3 regions of the Pseudoalteromonas sp. DSM 26666 genome follow, and region 1 is predicted to be linked to each of the others. Evidence: predicted binding sites of a transcription regulator. Region 1 holds the regulator's gene; each other region holds the start of a gene.

Region 1 (3,236 bases):
GACCAAATTCCCATGCAGGGACAATATGTTCCCATTCAATTCGCAATGCACGTTGATTTACTTTGCCTGAGCGGGTTAGTGTGTTGCGAGGCACGTAGCCACAATGGGTAGGATCGGGTACTAACTTTTTGCCTTGTTTTTTTATATCGCAACCACAATAAATACTTTTAGCGTTTTCGGGAAGGGTATTAATTAAGTGCTTTTTGGCACTCGAAAACCGCGTAAATTGTTCGCCCATTGCTGAAAAACAAGCACAGCAAGCCAACAAAGCTAAAATAAACCGAATCATATCCATCACATACGTGAACTACAGGAGCGCCTAGTTTAAGGCCTAGAATAAAAAAGTAAACTGCCACCGGCATGCTTTAATTTTAATTTGCGTATTTTGTGTAGGGCGTTTTTTAGGAGTAAATAGTGGGCAATATTCATAGGCTAACGCTAAAAATGCGTTAATGCAGTGATTCCAGCGTTGTTGATTTGGTATAACGGTAAAACTGCGTTAAAGTTTGCAATGAAATTAATAGAGGGTAAAAACGAGATAATGTCGGAAATTCAATTTTTAAATGTAGATCTAGAGCTTGAGTCAAAGCAAGATATTAGCGTATTAGTTGCTGATTTAAAAAAGGTCGCAACTATTTTACATTATGATAAAGACGAATACCGTCAACTTGCTCGCATTGAGGTTGCAGGTGAAATAACCACGCCAGATAAAGCGATTAATCACTTGTGTGAGTTAATCGAGTCGTGTTCACGCAATGCATTAAAGCAATGGTTGAGTTGTTCACGCAGAACTTTCGATATTGGGTTTGAGTCTGGCACTTCGCCAAAATGCTTTAACCAAGCCTTACATGCAGATACCTTGTTACGTATATCTGCAATTGGTGCAGGCGTAGAAATTACTATTTACCCTCTCGAAAAGTAATTTAACTTCAACCTTGGTTAATTGATTTACTAGCCTTTTCGCTCAACTACGGCTGCGGTCATCCGTGATACGCAGCAAAGCTCATTGCGGCTATTGGTTATTTTAATATCCCAAACCGAGCTGCGTTTGCCGATATGATAAGCTCTCGCTGTGGCCGTTAATGTGCCATTGCGTGATGCCTTTAAATGACTTGCACTGATCTCTTGGCCAACACAATAAAATCGATTGAAATCAACCACAAAATTAGCGGCATAACTTGCTACTGTTTCAGCAAGCACCACATTTGCACCACCATGAACGATACCCATAGGGTTATGATGCTCTGGAATTGCCGGCATAGTTGCCACTAAGTAGTCATCACCAATTTCACTGATCTCTATTCCCATGGTTTTCATGAGTGTCCCTTGGCCTGTAATACCTTGATCTAATTGCTTACAAAACTCTAATGTAATCGGTTGATGCCAAATACTCATGCTAGCTCCTTGGATAAGTAATTGAGAATTAAAATTTATTAATATGATAATGCGTTGCTAATAATTACATTTATCACCCTGCTTTTAAAGTAGGTTATTGTTTGATGATAACGACATATAAAGCATTAATTTATATTTGCGATTTTTAAATAACTGTATATACTCACAGTTAATTGTACTGTATGGAAAACCAGTTGTATGCGACCATTAACGAAACGCCAAGCGCAAATACTCGAACTCATTAAAGTGTTTATTAAAGACACTGGTATGCCTCCTACACGTGCCGAAATTGCACAAACACTGGGTTTTAAAAGTGCGAATGCTGCAGAAGAACACTTAAAAGCACTGGCCAAAAAAGGTGTGATTAAAATGAAGCCAGGCGCGAGTCGGGGCATTCAGCTTGTTGAAGAAGAGGAGCCAGAGCAGTTAGGCTTACCTTTAATTGGCAGGGTGGCTGCCGGTGAGCCAATATTGGCGCAACAGCATGTAGAAAGCCACTGTAAAATTGACCCTTTAATGTTTAAACCTGCGGCCGATTTTTTATTGCGTGTTAACGGTATGAGTATGAAAGACATTGGTATTATGGATGGTGATTTACTTGCTGTGCATAAAACCCAAGTTGCCGAAAATGGACAAGTTATTGTTGCCCGTGTTGACGACGATGTAACCGTGAAGCGTTTAGAAAAAGCGGGCAGAAAAGTACTCTTACATGCTGAAAATGATGAGTTTTCAGCTATTGAGGTCGATTTAGAAAATGAGTCGTTCAATATTGAAGGCTTAGCGGTAGGTGTTATTCGTAACGCTGACTGGATGTAGTATTAAAGCATAATTTAGCGCTTAATAGTGATTAGGCGCTGGGTTTGTTAGCAGCACAATGTCTAACTTATCAAATGTATGACTATATGTTGTTAAGTGCTTCTCCTATCATAAATAAAATCACTAAATACTTTATAAATAAACAAATTTACTCTGCTTTTTTAAGTTAACAATTTTTTATATTTCTATCCTGTAATTTCAATACACCCCTTACTAAACCTGACTCTTAGATTAATTGCCTGACTAGTTGCTATTTTTTTAGCTGCGCATTTTAAAAAATACACCTTGTTTATTTTTCATACTCACCTTGCTTATTGTTTATTTTTTAACTAGTTATTAAAGAGCTGGAATAAAAATAACTCACAGCTTAGTCGTTTTGAGAACACACATTTACTAAATCCAGCACCCTTATAAAAAATAAAAATAACGAATAGGCGTTTAAGCCGTATGCCTCTTCGCTTTGCGTCAGCAATAGCATCAAAGGAGCCGTCACATGGGTAAGCTGAGTTCTTCCTTGTGGCTTATATTGTTTGTTTTTTCGCAGAATGTGCTTGCTAATAGCCAATATAATATGCGTAAAGGCGTAACCGATATAAGTAATAATGTATACCAACTGCACATGACTATTTTTTTAATATGTTGTGTGATTGGGGTGATCGTGTTTGCCATTATGTTTTGGGCACTCATTCATCATCGCAAATCTAAAGGGGCTGTCCCTGCCCAATTCCATGAAAGCACCAAAGTAGAAATACTGTGGACTGCGATCCCTTTTGTCATATTAATTGTTATGGCCATTCCTGCGACTAAAACCTTAATTGCCATGGAGGATGCCAGCAAAGCTGATCTCACCATTAAAATTACAGGCTCACAGTGGAAGTGGCATTACGAGTATATGGGGGAGGACGTTGAGTTTTATTCCATGCTAGCTACCCCTCAAAATGAAATAACCAACCTTGCTGATAAAAACCCGAATTATTTACTTGAAGTAGATAAACCGCTGGTACTACCAATTAATCAAAAAGTAC
Region 2 (3,236 bases), on a different contig from region 1:
AGCATGGGAACCGAATTGCCTATGGCAGGGTTTAAACCGTGGTTAGTGGCTATTAGCACCGGGGTTATTTGTGCGGTTATGTTTTCTATTAAGCCATTGTTAGATTTATTTGATATTCCACCACTTAGAGTGCTTCGCCGTAATTTAGGCGACCGCCTTGCGGTAAGTAAAATCCATTTAGGGCTTAGCGCCTTAACGGTATTTTTATTAATGTGGTTATTTAGTAACAATATTAAAATTACCCTTATTTTATTTGCCTCAACGCTTGCGCTTATTTTAGTGTTGTTTTTAATTTCTAAATTAATATTTGGCGGGGGCCGAAAGCTTGGTTTAAAGCCAGGTAACAGCTGGTCGTTGGCTATTGCGTCTATTCAAAAGCGCGCCAACGTTAATGCGGTGCAGCTAGTTAGTTTTTCGCTAGCGATTAAATTACTGTTGTTTTTAATTGTGCTAAAAAACGACATTATTTCGGATTGGCAGTCTCAGTTACCAAGCGATGCACCTAATGCCTTTTTGGTTAATATTACGCAAAATGAGCTGGATCCGGTAAATGAATACTTAGCGCAAAAAGGCATTCAAGTGTCGGAGTTTTACCCAACGATTCGTGGCCGCGTGAATGCAGTAAATGGCGAAGCAGTAGCACGTGAAGTGTCATTGCAAGACAACGAGAAAAAAGACGAAGAAGCCCGCTCAGGCATTGGCCGCGAGCTTAACTTAACTTGGCTTAACGAAGTCCCCTCACAAAATGACATTATAGATGGCCAGTGGTTTGGCGATGACGCAGTAGCTGAGGCCTCACTTGAAGAGTCGATGATGAAGCGCCTTGATGTGAAAATGGGCGATACCCTCACGTTTTTAATTGGTGCGCAGTCGTTCGACGCTAAAATTACCAGTGTACGTAAAGTTAATTGGGCCACGCTTAAACCTAACTTTTTCATTATTTTAAGCCCTGATGTGTTGAGCAGCTTTCCGGCCACCTATATTTCATCAGTACGTATTGAGCCTGAGCAAAAGCGCGACTTTAGCCAGCTATTGCGGGCATATCCCACTATTACAGCGATTGATGTAGACAACTTTGTTAAACAAATTCAATCGACTATTGAGCAAGTGTCGTTAGCTATTGGTTTTGTACTGGCTATAGTGGTGTTGTGTGGCGCGTTGGTACTTATATCGCAGGTGCAAGCGAGCTTAGGTGAGCGGATGCAAGAAATTGTGATACTGCGTACGTTAGGTGCTAAAAGCCGATTAATCAAAAATGCCACCTTGTATGAGTTTTTATTACTGGGCGGTTTAGCCGGACTGGTGGCTGCATTTTTCAGTGATATAGCACTGTTAATAGTGCAGCAGCAAATGTTTGATTTAGCGGGTAAGCTGCATCCTAACATATGGATTATAGGCCCCGTTGCTGGCGGCGTGTTTGTAGCAGGATTAGGCTATTTTATGATTGCCCGTACGCTTAAACAAAATACCCAAGGCTTAGTACGCGCATTGGCGTAAACTTTCCAGCCAAATAGCGTTTAAATGCCTACTTTTTAAGTAGGCATTTTTGTTTTTGCTTTGTACTGGTAATTTATACAGTGCTCTGGCATTATTAGCACTATTAATAAATAACAATAATGAGAGTGCTGTTTGGCCATAATTTTAGGGATCGATCCGGGCTCGCGTTTAACGGGTTACGGTGTGGTTGCGCATCAAGGTGCCAAGTTTACATACTTAGGCAGTGGCTGTATTAAATTAGCCGATCATGACTTTCCCACCCGACTTAAAATGATTTACCAGGGCATTACGCAACTTATAGAGCAATTTTCGCCTGAAACATTTGCTATAGAAAAAGTATTTATGGCGCATAACCCTGATTCTGCTTTAAAGCTAGGTCAAGCCCGTGGTGCTGCGATTGTCGGTGCCTCTATGGCCGACTTACCGGTTTTTGAATACTCAGCACGGCAAATAAAGCAAGCCGTTGTGGGTAACGGTGGGGCAGATAAATCGCAAGTTCAACATATGGTTAAAAACATACTTAAACTGCCAGGTACGCCGCAAGCCGATGCGGCGGATGCGCTTGCAATTGCAATTTGCCATGCCCACTCTGAACAAAATTTAATAAAACTAGCGGGTAGCGCAAGCAAAACCGTTAGAGGACGTCTAAGGAAATAACAATGATAGGTCGCTTAAACGGCGTGTTAGTTGAAAAACAGCCCCCAGAAATACTATTAGAAGTGAGCGGCGTTGGCTACGAAGTACAAATGCCAATGACCTGTTTTTACGATTTGCCTAAAGTAGGCGACAACGCCATTGTGTACACTCATTTTGTAGTACGCGAAGACGCACAGTTATTGTTTGGCTTTAATAATAAAACCGAACGTGCGTTATTTAGAGAGCTGTTAAAAGCCAATGGAGTAGGGCCTAAATTAGGCTTAGCCATTTTGTCGGGCATGTCGGCGCAGCAGTTTGTAAGTTGTGTAAATAATGAAGATGCCACTGCCTTGGTTAAACTGCCAGGGGTGGGCAAAAAGACCGCAGAGCGCTTAGTGCTCGAAATGAAAGACAGATTAAAAAATTGGGGTAATGACTTATTTACCCCATTTAGCGATAGCGCCGTAATAGAGCCTGCGAGCGATGCAACTATAGCCAATAATGCGGCCGATGATGCGGTTTCGGCGTTAGTGGCGCTCGGTTATAAATTGCCACAAGCGCAAAAAGCAGTAAAATCAGTAAGCAAACCCGATATTTCGACTGAGGTTCTAATTAAAGAATCTTTGAAATCAATGCTGTGAGTAAATTATGATCGAAGCTGATCGCTTAATAGATGCTGCTGAAAAAACCAACGAAGACACCATAGACCGTGCTATTAGGCCTAAGTTACTGGCCGACTATCGTGGTCAGCCGCATGTTAAGCAACAAATGGAAATATTTATTGAAGCTGCGCGCAGTCGTAGCGAAGCGTTGGATCACTTATTGATATTTGGCCCACCAGGCTTAGGTAAAACCACGCTTGCTAATATTGTGGCGAACGAATTAAACGTAAATATTAAAACCACGTCTGGGCCTGTGCTTGAAAAAGCGGGCGATTTAGCCGCATTGCTCACTAACCTTGAAGAAGGTGATGTACTGTTTATTGATGAAATTCACCGTTTGAGCCCGCAAGTTGAAGAAATACTCTACCCCGCAATGGAAGATTACCAGCTCGATATTATGATAGGTGAAGGCCCTGCAGCGCGTTCTATTAAGCTTGATTT
Region 3 (3,236 bases), on a different contig from region 1:
TTAATATTCGTGATGATAAAAACCACATTCCTCTGACTGTCATTGATAACTGTGAATTAGCGGTACGTCGACGAATTCAAAATACCAACACCGAGTTATCAAACCCTCAAATGGATGCGGTGGCATTTTATGATGATTTACAAAATGAAGCTATCCACCAGCCATTACATTTGTTTAGTGCCTAATTATATGTGTTCAATTGCTGCTTTATACATGCCATTTGATTGTAATAAACTGTGTTTATAGTAGTAAGTAACTATTGGTTTTATAGGTGCTTTATTTTAATAACTGATTTAATATAAAAAAAGCATCCAAAATTTAAATGCAATTGCTATAATGGCGCAAATGGTATGACATTAAATGCCATTATCATTAAACCAAGGTAATTAGGAACGTAATGAAGAAAACATTCACGCTGAATCATGAGAAAATCAAATACCCTCGTATGGTTGATGCTGCAAAGCATGAAGTGAAAAAATATTTGAAAAGAGAACGTAATAAAACTTTACCTGTTGATGCCGACTACTGGGCATTTGATTGTAAGTTTGGTAACACGGCTGAAGAAGCCCAAGTGGTTCACGTTGCTGAAATTAACAATCACATCAGTGAAATTGAAAAGCAAGGTTTAACTTCTTTTTACTTAGAGATTTTAGCAAGACCTGCACAGCGTCAAGATTTCGATGAAGATGATGGCGAGTAAAACGCTAATTTGCGTTTAGTGTAGTTTTTGAAAATGGGCCTTGTGGCCCATTTTTTGTAGCTGAAGTTTATACACTATGACATTTTTTGTATTTTTTATTACTGCCACAAGGGCACGTATCATTACGTTTTACTTTAATATCGGCAACCGGTGTAATCTCACCATCAAGGTATCGCCATTGTCCATCTTCTTTAATAAACCTTGAATTTTCTGCCAACTCGCAATATAAATCTTGATAAAAGTAGTGAGCTTTAAATGTAACAAATCCTGTTTCATCATTATAACCAGAGTCTAATACGGCTAAGTTTATAAAACGGCAACTATTTGCAAAATCTTTAATTTCTGAAATTGAATTTTCAGCTTGTTTTTCTTTTGCATAACTTTCACGAACAAAAACCGCGTTTTTAACAGCATAAGCACTGTAGCGTGCACGCATAAGTTGCTCTGGTGTGTGTGGCTGTTTGGTTTTTAAATGAAAAGGCTCGCAGCAATCAGCATAAGGTTGCTGACTGCCACAAAAACATAATAGGGCGTTAGAAGTCATGATAAATGTACTGTGTATTAAAACGCTAGTTTATCAAGCTTATTGCGTAAGTGAAATCTCAGAATGAGCGCTTTTTTTGCTAAAGCAATACAACTTAGTGCGCGTATGGCTCAAGTTTAATGATAACTGCGACAGTTGTTGGTTATTTATTATGTCAGTCCAGGTGATCACCGCGGCAAAATTTCCATTGTGAAGTGCAGAACTTAAAACATACTCTAAATTAACTAAATGCTTTTGACGAATAACCAGTAATTTACTGGTATCAATTGAGCATGAATCAAGTAGCGCTTTGCTCGGTACGTTATCTGGTGCTATTAATAGTGTCCATGCATTTAGGCTGTTGTATTGGTGTAATACTTTTAATAACTCAAACGTTGCTGAAATTTCATCTTCAATTTGTACAACGTTAACACAATCTGATTGGTCATCTTGCTGGTAGCTTTTAACTGTTCTTACGGTAATTGGCTGTAACATAATCTTCTCACTCACTGGGTTTTTATACAGTACATTCATACAGTAGTTTATACAGTTGTTTGGTGCAAGTGTTTTTTGCTATTTTTTTGTACAGTTATTCATCTTAAAACGCGACAGTTACTATAAATATACAAATAATCTATATATAACAATGGTTTAATTTTTATTGAAAGTTAATGCCCACAGAATTAATTTTAAGGCTGGGAGCAAATAAATACAGATGAACAGGGGGTATACAGTAGTTTAAATTAATTAAGCGTGCTTGCTTTGGCTATAAACGCTTAATTAATTTACAGATGAAATGAGTTGCTGGGCAGTGAAATTATTTTTCGCTACTAGAGGGGATCAAATGTGAAAATTGTAACTGGTGAATTTGTTCATACAGGCTGGCTGCGTAGCATTGAGCATCTTTAAGTCGTTTGGTACTAATATGTTTTCGTATATCGCTCATTGCTTCTATGGCAGGTTCATAGCCTTGACTACCGGCTAAGCTAAGCCACGCAGCACCATGAAATACACTTTGCGGCACACCTTGTCCTTTTATAAAAAACAGCCCTAAATAAAACTGCGCGCGATAATTTCCTGCCATTGCTGCCAAACGCATCCATTTTGCGGCTAAGGCGCCTTGTTCATTTTTAAGGTAATAAAGGGCTTTATTTAATGTGTCTTGATCGGTGTTTTTAGAGCTCGCAGGGAGATTTGCATCGCTTGGTTGCGTTACAAAAGAAAGAATGTTGTCTAATTGTTGCTCTAAGTCTTGGCCACTTGGTGTCGTTTTGATCATGCTACTTCGTTTGTTATTTTAATCACTTAGCTAGTTTAGTATATAGCAAGGTAAAATGTCCTGTAAAAAGTTATTTTTATGCTAAAATCTCGCCACTTTTTACAACCACAAGTTTATTATGCTCGAAGCCTTATTCAAAATCCGTGCAAATGATTCTTCGGTTCGCCGTGAATGTATTGCCGGTATGACTACATTTATTACGATGGTTTATATCGTATTCGTTAACCCAGCTATGCTTGCTGAAGCGGGTATGGACCAAGGTGCTGCTTTTGTTGCCACCTGTATTGCTGCTGCAATAGGGTGTTTTATTATGGGTTTGTGGGCCAATTACCCACTGGCATTGGCACCGGGTATGGGATTAAATGCATTTTTTACCTATGGTGTTGTATTAGGTATGGGTTATAGCTGGCAAGCTGCGTTGGGTGCGGTATTTATGTCAGGGTGTATATTTTTAATTCTAAGCTTATTTAAGGTGCGAGAGTGGATTATTAATGCAATCCCTCTGGTGCTCAAGCAAGCAATAGCAACGGGTATTGGCGCATTTTTAGCTCTCATCGCACTTAAAAGTGCCGGTATTATTGTATCAAGTCCTGCAACACTGGTGCAGTTGGGTGATATTACCTCGCCTGGTCCTTTATTGGCTATTTTCAGCTTTTTTGTTATTGCTGCACTGCTTTATCGCGATTTTAAAAGTGGCGTACTGATTAGTATTTTACTAGTCACCGCGATTGCTG

The links. Region 1 encodes LexA, which represses DNA repair genes until DNA is damaged. Its sites were predicted from a motif close to TACTGTATNNNNATACAGTA; they were not measured.
Region 2: a site for LexA is predicted at 1,561-1,580, ahead of ruvC (crossover junction endodeoxyribonuclease RuvC). Genes of this name have one in related genera too.
Region 3: a site for LexA is predicted at 1,744-1,763, ahead of BM380_RS00375 (SulA-like leucine-rich domain-containing protein). Genes of this name have one in related genera too.

What each region holds. Positions count from the first base shown of each region.
Region 1 is NZ_FPAR01000011.1:28,304-31,539, forward strand. It holds gene BM380_RS15955 (endonuclease) at 1-289, opposite strand, end outside; gene BM380_RS15960 (hypothetical protein) at 542-922, shown strand; gene BM380_RS15965 (PaaI family thioesterase) at 952-1,395, opposite strand; gene lexA (transcriptional repressor LexA) at 1,594-2,211, shown strand; gene coxB (cytochrome c oxidase subunit II) at 2,705-3,236, shown strand, end outside.
Region 2 is NZ_FPAR01000001.1:825,832-829,067, reverse strand. It holds gene BM380_RS03700 (ABC transporter permease) at 1-1,497, shown strand, start outside; gene ruvC (crossover junction endodeoxyribonuclease RuvC) at 1,630-2,154, shown strand; gene ruvA (Holliday junction branch migration protein RuvA) at 2,157-2,774, shown strand; gene ruvB (Holliday junction branch migration DNA helicase RuvB) at 2,782-3,236, shown strand, end outside.
Region 3 is NZ_FPAR01000001.1:72,286-75,521, forward strand. It holds gene BM380_RS00360 (VC2046/SO_2500 family protein) at 1-185, shown strand, start outside; gene BM380_RS00365 (DUF6172 family protein) at 398-700, shown strand; gene BM380_RS00370 (YchJ family protein) at 768-1,244, opposite strand; gene BM380_RS00375 (SulA-like leucine-rich domain-containing protein) at 1,284-1,718, opposite strand; gene BM380_RS00380 (SEL1-like repeat protein) at 2,041-2,502, opposite strand; gene BM380_RS00385 (NCS2 family permease) at 2,621-3,236, shown strand, end outside.